DNA from 3 places in the Scandinavium sp. M-37 genome. Region 2 is predicted to be linked to each of the others. Evidence: predicted binding sites of a transcription regulator. Region 2 holds the regulator's gene; each other region holds the start of a gene.
What was found. Region 2 encodes CRP, which controls carbon source genes, mostly activating them, when cyclic AMP is high. Its sites were predicted from a motif close to ATGTGANNNNNNTCACAT; they were not measured.
Positions count from the first base shown of each region.

Region 1: the regulator CRP is predicted to act here: its motif matches at 2,246-2,263, upstream of focA (formate transporter FocA).
Region 3: the regulator CRP is predicted to act here: its motif matches at 2,493-2,510, upstream of ACG0Z5_RS08015 (GntP family permease).

Region 1 is NZ_JBIGIN010000045.1:5,095-9,316, reverse strand. It holds gene ACG0Z5_RS21685 (DUF421 domain-containing protein) at 1-19, opposite strand, end outside; gene ycaO (30S ribosomal protein S12 methylthiotransferase accessory factor YcaO) at 158-1,924, shown strand; gene focA (formate transporter FocA) at 2,322-3,179, shown strand; gene pflB (formate C-acetyltransferase) at 3,231-4,222, shown strand, end outside.
Region 2 is NZ_JBIGIN010000016.1:55,906-60,127, forward strand. It holds gene ACG0Z5_RS13205 (YccS/YhfK family putative transporter) at 1-1,691, opposite strand, end outside; gene crp (cAMP-activated global transcriptional regulator CRP) at 1,747-2,379, opposite strand; gene ACG0Z5_RS13215 (OsmC family protein) at 2,686-3,090, shown strand; gene ACG0Z5_RS13220 (phosphoribulokinase) at 3,144-4,013, opposite strand; gene ACG0Z5_RS13225 (YheU family protein) at 4,050-4,222, opposite strand, start outside.
Region 3 is NZ_JBIGIN010000007.1:174,597-178,818, forward strand. It holds gene ptsP (phosphoenolpyruvate--protein phosphotransferase) at 1-649, shown strand, start outside; gene ACG0Z5_RS08005 (helix-turn-helix transcriptional regulator) at 652-1,506, opposite strand; gene ACG0Z5_RS08010 (alpha/beta fold hydrolase) at 1,594-2,424, opposite strand; gene ACG0Z5_RS08015 (GntP family permease) at 2,708-4,084, shown strand; gene rnk (nucleoside diphosphate kinase regulator) at 4,219-4,222, shown strand, end outside.

The DNA.
Region 1 (4,222 bases), on a different contig from region 2:
GCAAATCAAACGCTTTCATTTTTATATGCCTTAACAGAGGGTTATTGTTTCTAAGCGTAGCCGAGGCTTTTATTTTCGCCGCCCGGGCCGGGACGATAGCGCCTGACACACAAAACCCGTATCATTGCGCGCTTTCCGTACGACAAAAGTGACCGCCATGACCCAAACATTTATTCCCGGCAAAGACGCCGCTCTGGAAGACTCCATCGCCCGCTTCCAGCAAAAATTAACCGACCTCGGTTTCAACATTGAAGAAGCGTCCTGGCTGAATCCGGTGCCTAACGTCTGGTCCGTGCATATTCGCGATAAAGAGTGCGCGCTGTGCTTCACCAACGGTAAAGGCGCAACTAAGAAAGCGGCCCTGGCGTCTGCGCTCGGCGAATACTTTGAGCGTCTGTCCACCAACTATTTCTTTGCCGACTTCTGGCTGGGCGAAACCATCGCCAACGGCCCGTTTGTTCATTACCCGAATGAAAAATGGTTCCCGCTGACCGAAGATGACGAAGTGCCGGAAGGCATTCTTGATGAACGTCTGCGCGCGTTTTACGATCCGGACGATCAGTTGACCGCCAGCCTGCTGGTCGATCTGCAGTCGGGCAATGACGATCGCGGCGTGTGCGGTTTGCCGTTTACCCGTCAGTCTGATGGCGAGACCGTTTACATCCCGATGAACATTGTCGGCAACCTGTATGTCTCCAACGGCATGTCCGCCGGTAACACTCGTAATGAAGCGCGTGTTCAGGCGCTGTCCGAAGTGTTCGAACGTCACATCAAAAACCGCATTATCGCCGAAAGCATCAGCCTGCCGGAGATCCCGGCCGAGGTAATGGCGCGTTATCCGAGCGTGGTGGAATCAATCGCGAAGCTGGAAGCCGAAGGGTTCCCAATCTTTGCCTATGACGGCTCACTGGGCGGCAAATATCCGGTTATCTGCGTGGTGCTGTTTAACCCGGCCAACGGGACCTGCTTCGCGTCCTTCGGCGCCCACCCTGACTTCGGCGTGGCGCTGGAGCGTACCGTGACCGAACTGCTGCAGGGTCGTGGTCTGAAAGATCTCGATGTGTTCACCCCACCGACCTTCGATGACGAAGAAGTCGGCGAGCACGCCAACCTCGAAACCCACTTCATCGACTCCAGCGGTTTGATCTCCTGGGATATGTTCAAACAGGATGCAGACTATCCGTTTGCCGACTGGAACTTCTCCGGCACTACCGACGAGGAATTTGCCACACTGATGGCGATTTTCCAGGCGGAAGATAAAGAAGTGTATATTGCCGACTACGAGCATCTGAGCGTTTATGCTTGCCGTATTATCGTCCCGGGGATGTCTGATATTTATCCAGCAGAAGATCTGTGGCTGGCGAATAACAATATGGGCAGCCATCTGCGCGAAACGATTCTTTCTCTGCCGAACAGCGAGTGGGAAAAAGAAGATTATCTGGCGTTGATCGAACAGATGGATGATGAAGGTCTGGACGACTTCACCCGTGTCCGTGAACTGCTCGGGATGGCGACCGGGAAAGACAACGGCTGGTACACCCTGCGCATTGGCGAACTGAAAGCGATGCTGGCACTGGCCGGTGGCGATCTCGAGCAGGCGCTGATCTGGACCGAGTGGACGATGGAGTTCAACGCCTCTATCTTTAGCCCGGAGCGCGCAAACTACTACCGTTGCCTGCAAACGCTGCTGTTGCTTTCTCAGGAAGAAGAACGCCAGCCGCTGCAGTACCTGAACGCATTCGTACGCATGTACGGCGCGGATGCAGTGGAAGCCGCCAGTGCGGCGCTGAGCGGCGAAGAGGCATTCTACGGTCTGCAACCGGTAGACAGCGACCTCGCGGCCTTCCCCGCCCATCAATCGCTGTTAAAAGCGTATGAGAAATTGCAGCGCGCAAAAGCGAGCTTCTGGTCTAAACAGCAGTAAAACCACAAATAACCTATGGCGAAATTATTCGCCTGCGCTATATTACGGGACCTCGGAAGGGGCCCCGTTTTTATTTTTTCATCCCCTTCGTTAATTTGTAATATTTAAGTTAACCAAGAGTAAATACTATTATTAGTAGCTTACTATTTATGTTAATTTTAATGCATATTACTCCATTTTAATTAACCGTTAAAAAGGGGGTTACAGAAAAAATTCAACTGTGGTTTTAAATTTTAAAATTTATTTTTAGTTTGATAATCAAAAAGTTACGCCGTGAATGCTGAAAAACCATGCGTTTTGCGGGCCTATAAGCCAGGCGAGATATGATCTATATCAATTTCTCTTCTATAATGCTTTGTTAGTATCTCGTCGCCGACTTAATAAAGAGAGAGTTAGTGTGAAAGCTGACAACCCTTTTGATCTTTTACTCCCAGCTGAGATGGCCAAAGTGGCCGAAGAAGCGGGTGTCTATAAAGCAACGAAACAACCGCTCAAAACCTTTTTCCTGGCGATTACTGCGGGTGTATTCATCTCCATTGCCTTCGTCTTCTACATCACGTCCACGACAGGCACTGCGGGAATGCCGTTTGGTATTGCCAAGCTGATTGGCGGTATCTGCTTCTCACTGGGACTCATCCTATGTGTCATTTGCGGCGCAGACCTTTTCACCTCTACGGTGCTTATCGTGGTCGCTAAAGCAAGTGGTAAAATCACGTGGGGACAGCTGGCTAAGAACTGGTTAAACGTCTATGTTGGTAACCTGATTGGTGCCTTACTGTTTGTTCTGCTGATGTGGTTATCTGGCGAATATATGGCTGCCAATGGGGGATGGGGACTGAACGTCCTGCAAACCGCTGACCACAAAATGCATCATACTTTTATCGAGGCTGTATGCCTTGGTATCCTGGCAAACCTGATGGTATGTCTGGCGGTGTGGATGAGCTACTCCGGCCGCAGCCTGATGGATAAAGCGATGATTATGGTTCTGCCCGTAGCGATGTTTGTTGCCAGCGGCTTCGAACACAGCATTGCGAACATGTTTATGATCCCGATGGGTATCGTCATTCGCCACTTTGCCAGCCCGGAATTCTGGACCGCAATCGGTTCTACACCGGATAGTTTCTCTCACTTGACTGTCATGAACTTCATCACTGATAACCTGATCCCGGTGACAATCGGTAACATTATTGGTGGTGGTCTGTTAGTCGGGTTGACGTACTGGGTCATTTACCTGCGTGGCAACGACCAGCATTAAGGGTTGTTTCAGGCAGTAAATAAAAAATCCACATAAGAAGGTAGGTGTTACATGTCCGAACTTAACGAAAAGTTAGCTACAGCCTGGGAAGGTTTTGCCAAAGGTGATTGGCAGAAAGAAGTCAACGTCCGTGACTTCATCCAGAAAAACTACACCCCTTATGAAGGCGATGAGTCCTTCCTGGCCGGCGCGACTGATGCGACCACCGCCCTGTGGGACAACGTAATGGAAGGCGTTAAACTGGAAAACCGCACTCACGCGCCAGTTGATTTCGACACCTCCGTTGCGTCAACCATCACTTCTCACGACGCTGGCTACATCAACAAAGCCCTTGAGAAAATCGTTGGCCTGCAGACTGAAGCTCCGCTGAAACGTGCGATTATCCCGTTCGGCGGCATCAAAATGGTTGAAGGTTCCTGTAAAGCGTACAATCGCGAACTGGACCCGATGCTGAAAAAAATCTTCACCGAATACCGCAAAACCCATAACCAGGGTGTATTCGATGTGTACACCAAAGACATTCTGAACTGCCGTAAATCTGGCGTTCTGACTGGTCTGCCTGACGCATACGGCCGTGGCCGTATCATCGGTGACTACCGTCGCGTTGCGCTGTACGGTATCGACTTCCTGATGAAAGACAAATACGCTCAGTTCGTTTCCCTGCAGTCCGATCTGGAAAACGGCGTAAATCTGGAAGCCACTATCCGTCTGCGTGAAGAAATCTCTGAACAGTACCGTGCTCTGGGTCAGATCAAAGAAATGGCTGCTAAATACGGCTGCGATATCTCTGGTCCTGCAACCAACGCGCAGGAAGCTATTCAGTGGACCTACTTCGGCTACCTGGCCGCTGTTAAGTCTCAGAACGGTGCAGCAATGTCCTTCGGCCGTGTATCCACCTTCCTGGATGCCTTCATCGAACGTGACCTGAAAGCTGGCAAAATCACTGAGAAAGATGCTCAGGAAATGATTGACCACCTGGTCATGAAACTGCGTATGGTTCGCTTCCTGCGTACCCCAGAATATGATGAGCTGTTCTCCGGTGA
Region 2 (4,222 bases):
TGCATCGCCTGATTCAGCGAGTTGAACAGCGCGTTGTGCGCCTGATTCACGCGCATCCGCTGATATGCCAGGGTGGGTGCCTGCGGGTCGTTACTGAGGATCAGCCGCAGGGCATCCTGGTCGGCCTCCAGCGCCTGCTGGGCATTTTTACGCAGTAGCCCGCTTTGCCACTGCGGCCACAGCCAGACCATTCCGCCGAAGGCTATCAGACAGCCAATCACCGTGTCGACAAAACGAGCCAGAATGAAATGTTCGCCGTTGAGCGTCAGCAGCTGAATGGTGTATACCGCGGTGACCGTAAAGCCCACGGTGGCCCAGCCGTAGCTCTTGCGAATGATCAGATAGCTCGCCAGGGTAATCAATAACATCGACGCCAGGGTGTAGCCTTCCGGTACGTGGAAGTGCAGGGTGCCTGCGGCAATCACCAGCCCGGCCAGCGTGCCCGCGGCCCGGTGGAAAATTCGCACGCGCGTTGCGCCGTAGCCGTTTTGCGTCACCAGCAGGACGGTCATCAGGATCCAGTACGGCTTCGGCAGATTCAGCGCCGCCCCCATCAGGCTGGCGATGCTCAGCATCACGCTGATTCGCGCCGCGTTTCGCAGCGCCGGAGATTTAAACGACAGGTAGCTTTTCAGCGCGGCGAAAACCGGCAGACGGCGTTCGTTATCGGCCATCAGATTGCGCGGGTACAGCGGGCGCTGCATCCGCAAGACGCGGGCGATACGGCTGAAATGCCAGGCGCAGAACTGGCCGACGGGATTATCCGGGTGCTGATGGGCGATTTTTTCCAGAGCGCCAATCTGTTTATCCATGTTAAAGCGCTGCGGAAAACGGTGATAAAGAATGTCATCGGCCATCACCCGCAGCCGGGCGGCGATGGTTTGTGCATTCCAGCGGATCACCGCTTCAGCGTGGCTGCGTTCCACCAGTTTTTGCACTTCCGCTGGCTGATGCAGGCTGACTGAAATATGTTCTTGCAGGTCGAGGCCCATCTGGAAGGCGCGCAGCAGGCGCTTGTATTCGTGATTCTGGTTGGCTGCGAGCATATGCATTTGCTGGTAACACTGGGTAATCAGGTCGACTGCCTTCTGCTGACGGTTGAGTAGCGGTGGCAGCGCTTTTTCAGGATCGGTGTGCTGAGTCAGGAGGCTGTATTTGGCTTCACAATAATCCGCTAGCTGGCGATAGAGCAGGCTCAGGGATTCGCGCAGCGGCTGTTCGCGCCACATCCAGAACCAGAACCAGTTAAACAGGCCGTACCACAGAGTGCCGAGAGCGTAAATCAGCAGCGGCTGCCACACCGGCATATTGCCTGCGAGGCTGAGGGTGAAGATCGAGGCAATCAGCGAGGCGGGCAGCAGGCGCGCGTGCAGAGAACTGATTTCGGCGGTAACGCCGAGTAGCATCGCCAGCCCGCTCAGAATAATGGGCAGCGGCACGTCACGCGCCAGCAGCAGCTGTACCGCGAGGCTACAGCCCGCAAACAGCGAGCCGCCAATAATCAGGCGCTTGAAGAAACGTTTGTGGGGCGTGTCCAGCCCGGCAATGTTGCAGCAGGCGGGAACCAATGAAAACAGCAGACCGTACTTGAGATAACCCAGAGCCAGACCGATAGCCACGGGTAAACAGAGCACCAGCGTTTGTCGCAGTGCGTAGTTAATTTCCGGGTGATAAATCAGCCTGCGCCACATGAGGGGAGAGACAAAAACGGCGTACTGCCCCAGGGCAATACGCCGTTAATCTGGCTTAGCGGGTACCGTAAACCACGATAGTTTTACCGTGGGCGGAGATCAGATTCTGATCTTCCAGCATTTTCAGAATACGGCCCACGGTTTCACGTGAGCAGCCAACGATCTGACCGATTTCCTGACGGGTGATTTTAATTTGCATACCGTCCGGGTGGGTCATAGCATCAGGCTGTTTTGCCAGGTTCAGCAGCGTCTGCGCGATACGACCGGTTACGTCGAGGAACGCCAGGTTGCCCACTTTTTCAGAGGTGACCTGCAGGCGACGCGCCATCTGGGAGGAGAGGCGCATCAGAATATCCGGGTTCACCTGGATAAGCTGACGGAATTTTTTGTAGGAGATTTCGGCCACTTCACAAGCGGTTTTCGCCCGAACCCAGGCACTACGCTCCTGACCTTCTTCGAACAGGCCAAGCTCACCGATAAAGTCGCCCTGGTTAAGGTAAGAGAGGATCATCTCTTTACCTTCTTCATCCTTGATGAGTACTGCAACGGAGCCTTTCACGATGTAGTACAGCGTTTCTGCTTTTTCACCCTGGTGAATCAGCGTGCTCTTCGATGGGTACTTATGAATGTGGCAATGAGACAAGAACCATTCAAGGGTAGGGTCTGTTTGCGGTTTGCCAAGCACCATGCGCGGTTATCCTCTGTTATAAGCTGTCTCCAGTGGCAGATAAGACACTGCCGCTGGCTTTGCAATCGTATCCTTCCCTGTGCCTGGGAAGTCGGCTGTCGGATTTTACTGCAGCCTGTAGTGTGATGTCCTCTGCATACATGCAGTACTTCAATGTATTACTGTAGCATCCCGACTGTTTTAGCATAGCTTTTGCCGCGTGTCTCCTGGTGTCTCGCTTCAGCATGACGCACGTCGCCTTCCGTTGCGAGAATTGTTATGTGCGCGTAATCTGTCAGGAAAATTGCAACTCTGGAGTTAACAATTATGCAAGCGCGTGTGAAATGGGTTGAGGGTTTAACCTTCCTGGGCGAGTCTGCTTCTGGCCACCAAATCCTGATGGACGGTAACTCTGGTGACAAAGCGCCAAGCCCGATGGAAATGGTGCTGATGGCCGCGGGAGGATGCAGCGCGATTGACGTGGTATCGATTCTGCAAAAGGGGCGTCATGACGTGACCGATTGCGAGGTGAAGTTGACCTCTGAGCGTCGTGAAGAAGCTCCGCGTTTGTTTACCCACATTAATTTGCACTTCATCGTGACCGGGAAAGAGCTGAAAGAAGCCGCGGTGTCGCGTGCGGTGGATTTGTCCGCTGAGAAATACTGCTCGGTGGCGCTGATGCTGGAGAAAGCGGCGAAAATTACCCATTCGTTTGAAGTGGTCGAAGGGTAAGCCGCCTGCCCGGTGGCGCTGCGCTGACCGGGCCTACTGTTTTTCGGATGACATCAACCTATCTTTTTGCCTTCCATCAACCGCTCGACCAGCGGCGACATAATCAGCTCCATAGCCAGCCCCATCTTCCCGCCCGGCACCACTAATGTATTCATGTGAGAAATGAATGAACCCTGTAGCATCGCCAGCAGCCAGGGGAAATCAATATCGCCCAGATTCTGGAAATGGATGACCACAAAGCTTTCATCGAGCGAGGGGATCCCTTTCGCCGCGAACGGGTTGGAGGTGTCCACGGTGGGTACGCGCTGGAAGTTAATGTGGGTACGTGAGAACTGCGGGGTGATGAAGTTGATATAGTCTTCCATCGAACGCACCACTGAATCCATGACTGCTTCCCGGGAATGTCCGCGTTCGCTGGTGTCACGCGTCAGCTTTTGGATCCATTCGAGGTTCACAATCGGCACCACGCCGACCAGCAAATCGACGTGTTTTGCCACGTCGTGCTGCGGGGTTACAACCCCGCCGTGCAGGCCTTCATAAAACAGCACATCGGAGGGTTCAGGCAGCGGTTGCCACGGCGTAAACGTCCCAGGCACCTGATTCCACGGCACCGCCTCGTCGTAGGTATGCAGGTATTTACGCGACTGCCCGCTGCCGTCCAGGCCATAGGTCAAAAACGTCTGTTCGAGTAGGCCGAAATCGTTGGCGTCCGGGCCAAAATAACTGATGTGTCGACCCATATCGCGCGCTTTGCGGATGGCCATGTCCATTTCTGGGCGGGTGTAACGGTGGAAACTGTCGCCTTCCACTTCCGCAGCGGTCAGATTGAGTTGGGCAAAGATTTTACGGAAGGCGAGGCTGGTGGTGGTGGTTCCCGCGCCGCTGGAGCCGGTCACGGCGATCACCGGATGTTTGGCAGACATAACTACTCCCTGAAGCAGTAATATTTTTGAGTATAGTCAGCCGTGGAATTGGGTACGGGGCATTAGGTTCACCGTCTCGTGCAGTTCGGACCACACCAGGACGACGTCCCCGCTTTTCAATTGTTGTTTTACGTCGGCGACCTTGTCTTCTAGCGAACGTTCATGTTCACCATAATCGGTACCTTCGCGCAACACAAAGCTTTCAATCA
Region 3 (4,222 bases), on a different contig from region 2:
CGAAACGCGCTATCTGCCGCTGCTGCTCGGCCTGGAACTGGACGAACTGAGCATGAGCGGGCCGCGCATTCCGGCGGTGAAAAGCCAGCTGCGCCAGCTCGACAGTCGTGCCTGTCGGGCGCTGGCCGATAAAGCCTGCGACTGCCGCAGCCCGGAAGAGATAGAAACCCTGCTGCGCACCTTTACCCCCGAAGAGGACGCCCGCCCGCTGCTGGCGGTAGAGAACATTCTGTTCGTCGATAAGCCATATCGCAAAGAGCAGGTTATCCAGCTGCTGTGCGGCAACCTGGCAGTGAACGGGCGCACCGCGCATCCGCTCGAACTGGAAGAGGATATCTGGCAGCGGGAAGAAATCGTCACCACCGGGGTGGGCTTTGGGGTGGCGATTCCGCACACCAAATCGGCATGGATCCGCCACTCAAGTATCAGCCTGGCGCGGCTGCCCACTCAGGTAGACTGGGAATCGGAAATGGGCGACGTGGAGCTGGTTATCATGCTCACCCTCGGCGAACACGAAGGGATTAACCACGTGAAAGTCTTCTCCCAACTGGCGCGTAAGTTGGTGAATAAAACGTTCCGCGAGTCACTACTGGCAGCCACCGATCCCGAGGCGCTGCACCGTCTGCTGAATACAGAGCTGAGCCTGTAACCTTACTGAAAACGTGCCCGATACTCCCCCGGCGTCAGGCCAAACTGACGCCGGAACACCCGGCTAAAATAGTCGCCATCAGGATAGCCACAGCGCAGCGCCACATCGCCAATCGACAGCGGTGACTTCTGTAAAATCATCCGCGCCTTCGCCATCCTCACCCAGCGTAAATACTCGACAAAACTCATCGTGCCCTGCTGGCTGAACAGCCGCGACAAATGATTCGGGGTAATGTTAAAAAAGCCCGCCACGTCTTCGCGGGTCAGCGGCTGCGCATAGTTATCCTGGATCCAGTTGCACATGCTCTGATACAGAAACTGCGGCCGGGTCGGGGTCGCGTCTGCGCGGGTCGTGACGCTTTTACGGCACAGATGCAGAAAGCTGAGCATCAGGGGCTGGATGATCGACTGATCCTGCGGAGAACGGCTGAGCAGCGTCAAGGCGGTGAGCATTGCCTCCCCTTCCCCGCGCTGCTGATGGGCGATTTCAATCTTGCGCAGCGGGCCTGGCGTGCCGCCGCTCCGGCAGTCATAAAATGCCATTCCGGTCCACGCAGGGGCAAAAACCATACTCAGCACCATCGTCGAACGGGTGAACAGCGGCAAATTGGCGGCACGCGGCGGGATAAACAGCATCTCGCCCTGGGTCAACGTCCGCTGCGCCTGCTCCAGCTTATTGCCATATTCACCGCGTAATACCACGTCAAGACGCGGCAAATCCAGACACAGGCTACCCGCTGGCGGGGTTTTCGGCGCGCTGGCAAACCACACGCGACCAAGCTGCTGGGGATTAAGCACCAGTCCGCTGAGCAGGTCGGCAAAAAAGCGCTGATCGGCTGGAAGTTGAGTGACCGGCATTGTCTGGCCCTGAAAGGAGAAAACCGTCAGTGTAGCCTGTTAGAGGGGGAAGTGTACGCCCGGCACATCACGTACCGGGCATCGCCGTTACGCTTTGAGGAATGCCAGCAGATCTTCGTTGATCTGCTGTTTGTGGGTGGTGCAAATTCCGTGGGAGCCGCCCGGATACACCTTTAGCTCGCCGTGCGGCAGAGCTTCAGCGGCCACTTTGCCGCAGGTCTCGAACGGGACAATCTGATCATCGTCGCCATGAATGACTAACGTCGGGATGGTCATCCGCGCTAAATCGTCGCGCAGGTCCGTTTCCGAAAACGCCTTAATACAGTCATAAAGCGATTTGATAGAGCCCTGTAAGCCCTGTGCGACGAAGCCGGCACGAACCACTTCCGAGATGTTTGCTCCTGCGCGGTTATAGCCGTAAAACGCCATCGTCAGTTCATGGAAGAATGCCCCACGGTCCTTCACTACGCCCTCGCGGATGCCGTCAAACACCTCAATCGGCACGCCGTTCGGGTTAAAATCGGTTTTCACCATGATAGGCGTCACCGCGCTAATCAACACCGCCTTTGCCACCCGGCTGGTGCCGTGGCGGCCAATATACCGCGCCACTTCGCCCCCGCCGGTGGAGTGCCCGACGTGGACCGCATCTTTCAGATCCAGATGTGCCGTCAGCTCGGCGAGATCGTCGGCATATTGATCCATGTTATTACCGTCCCAGGTCTGGGACGAACGGCCGTGGCCGCGTCGGTCATGAGCAATCACCCGATATCCCTTCGAGCCGAGAAACAGCATCTGGTCTTCGAACGCATCTGCCGTTAGCGGCCAGCCGTGGCTGAACACAATCGGCTGTCCGCTCCCCCAGTCTTTGAAATAGAGCGTGCTGCCATCTTTTAGGGTCAATTTGTCGTAACCGCTCATGGAATCTCCTGTTTCTGGAAAAATGCTGACGCCGGAAGGCGCAGCGGTGCTTATCAAGGATATGCCAGATTTGAAATCCATCACGTCTATCGAACATATTTTATTCGAATCGATAAATGTTCAGGATATTTGACGGCCGTCGCAAAGTGTTAATAAACGTCCCGGAGCGTATTTACAACCCCCGCTATGTTACCAGTATCATGTTACCGGTATCAGTGATAAATGCAGGGATTTAGCCAGGCTATCACTACCCATTAGCTGTCACCCTACAGAGGATATTAAGATGACAGAAGTTACGAACGCATTGGGAGCCGGTACGCTGCTCGGCATCGCTGCAGGGGCCGTCGCCCTGCTGCTGGTCTTGATCATGCGCTTCAAAGTGCATGCCTTTTTAGCCTTAACCCTGGTCAGCATCGTGGTGGCGCTGCTGACAAAAGTGCCTTTCGATAAAGTGGTTCCAACATTACTGACCGGCTTTGGCGGCACGCTAGCGGGCGTGGCGCTGCTGGTCGGTCTGGGTGCAATGATTGGCCGCCTGCTGGAAGTCTCCGGCGGGGCAAAAGTGCTGGCCGATACGCTGATTGGTAAATTTGGCGCACATCGCGCGCCGTTTGCACTCGGTGTCGCCTCCCTGCTGTTCGGCTTCCCGATTTTCTTCGACGCCGGTCTGGTGGTGATGCTGCCGATTATTTTCAGCGTCGCGAAGCAGTTTGGCGGCTCGACGCTGAAATACGCCTTCCCGGCGGCGGGTGCCTTTGCGGTAATGCATGCGCTGGTTCCGCCTCATCCGGGCCCGGTTGCTGCAGCTGAACTGCTCGGGGCCAACATCGGTCTACTGGTGATTGTCGGCCTGATTATCGCCCTGCCAACCTGGTATCTCGGCGCGTACCTGTACGGCCAATATGCTGGCAAGAAATTCGACATCAAACTGCCTTCTTCTTTCCTCGGCACCGTTGAAGCCGATGCCAATCACAAGCCGCCGTCATTCGGTATGGTGCTGACCATTCTGCTGATGCCGCTGGTGCTGATTTTCCTCGAAACGGGGCTCAATACCGCGGTCGTTCTGGGCTGGGTGGCGAAAGATGATGTGGTGGTGAACTTCCTGCGTATGCTCGGCAAAACCCCGGTAGCGCTGCTGATCACCGTGTTCTTTGCGCTGGCCGTTTTCAGCCGTCAGCACAGCCTTAAGCATCTGGAAAAAATCTGTGACGGCGCATTAGGTCCCATCTGCGGCATCATTCTGGTGACTGGCGCAGGCGGTATGTTCGGCGGCGTTCTGCGTGCCAGCGGCATTGGTGATGCTCTGGCTGGCGTGCTGTCAGACACCGGGATGCCGGTTATTGTCGCCGCCTTCGTGATTTCCACGGCGCTGCGCGTGGCGCAAGGTTCCGCCACAGTCGCCCTGACAACCACCGCCGCGCTGGTCGCGCCGATGGTGCAGGCCACGACGGGTATCAGCCAGCTTGATCTGTGCTTTATCGTGATCGCTATCGCCGGTGGTGCCACGGTGCTGTCACACGTTAACGACTCCGGTTTCTGGCTGGTGGGTCGCTTCCTGGAAATGGATGAGAAGACCACCCTGAAAACCTGGACGGTGATGGAAACGCTGCTGGGCGGCCTGGCCTTCTTGTTCGCGCTGATTGGCAGCCTAATCTTCTAATGTGAGCTGAATCACTTCAAAGATCCGACCACAGTCAGTATGATGGTCAGACCCTAAACCCTCGTCCTGTACGACGAGGGTTTTCTTTTGGAAACAAGCAACTGGATTTCAACCTGGAAAACATGGAGTCAACAATGA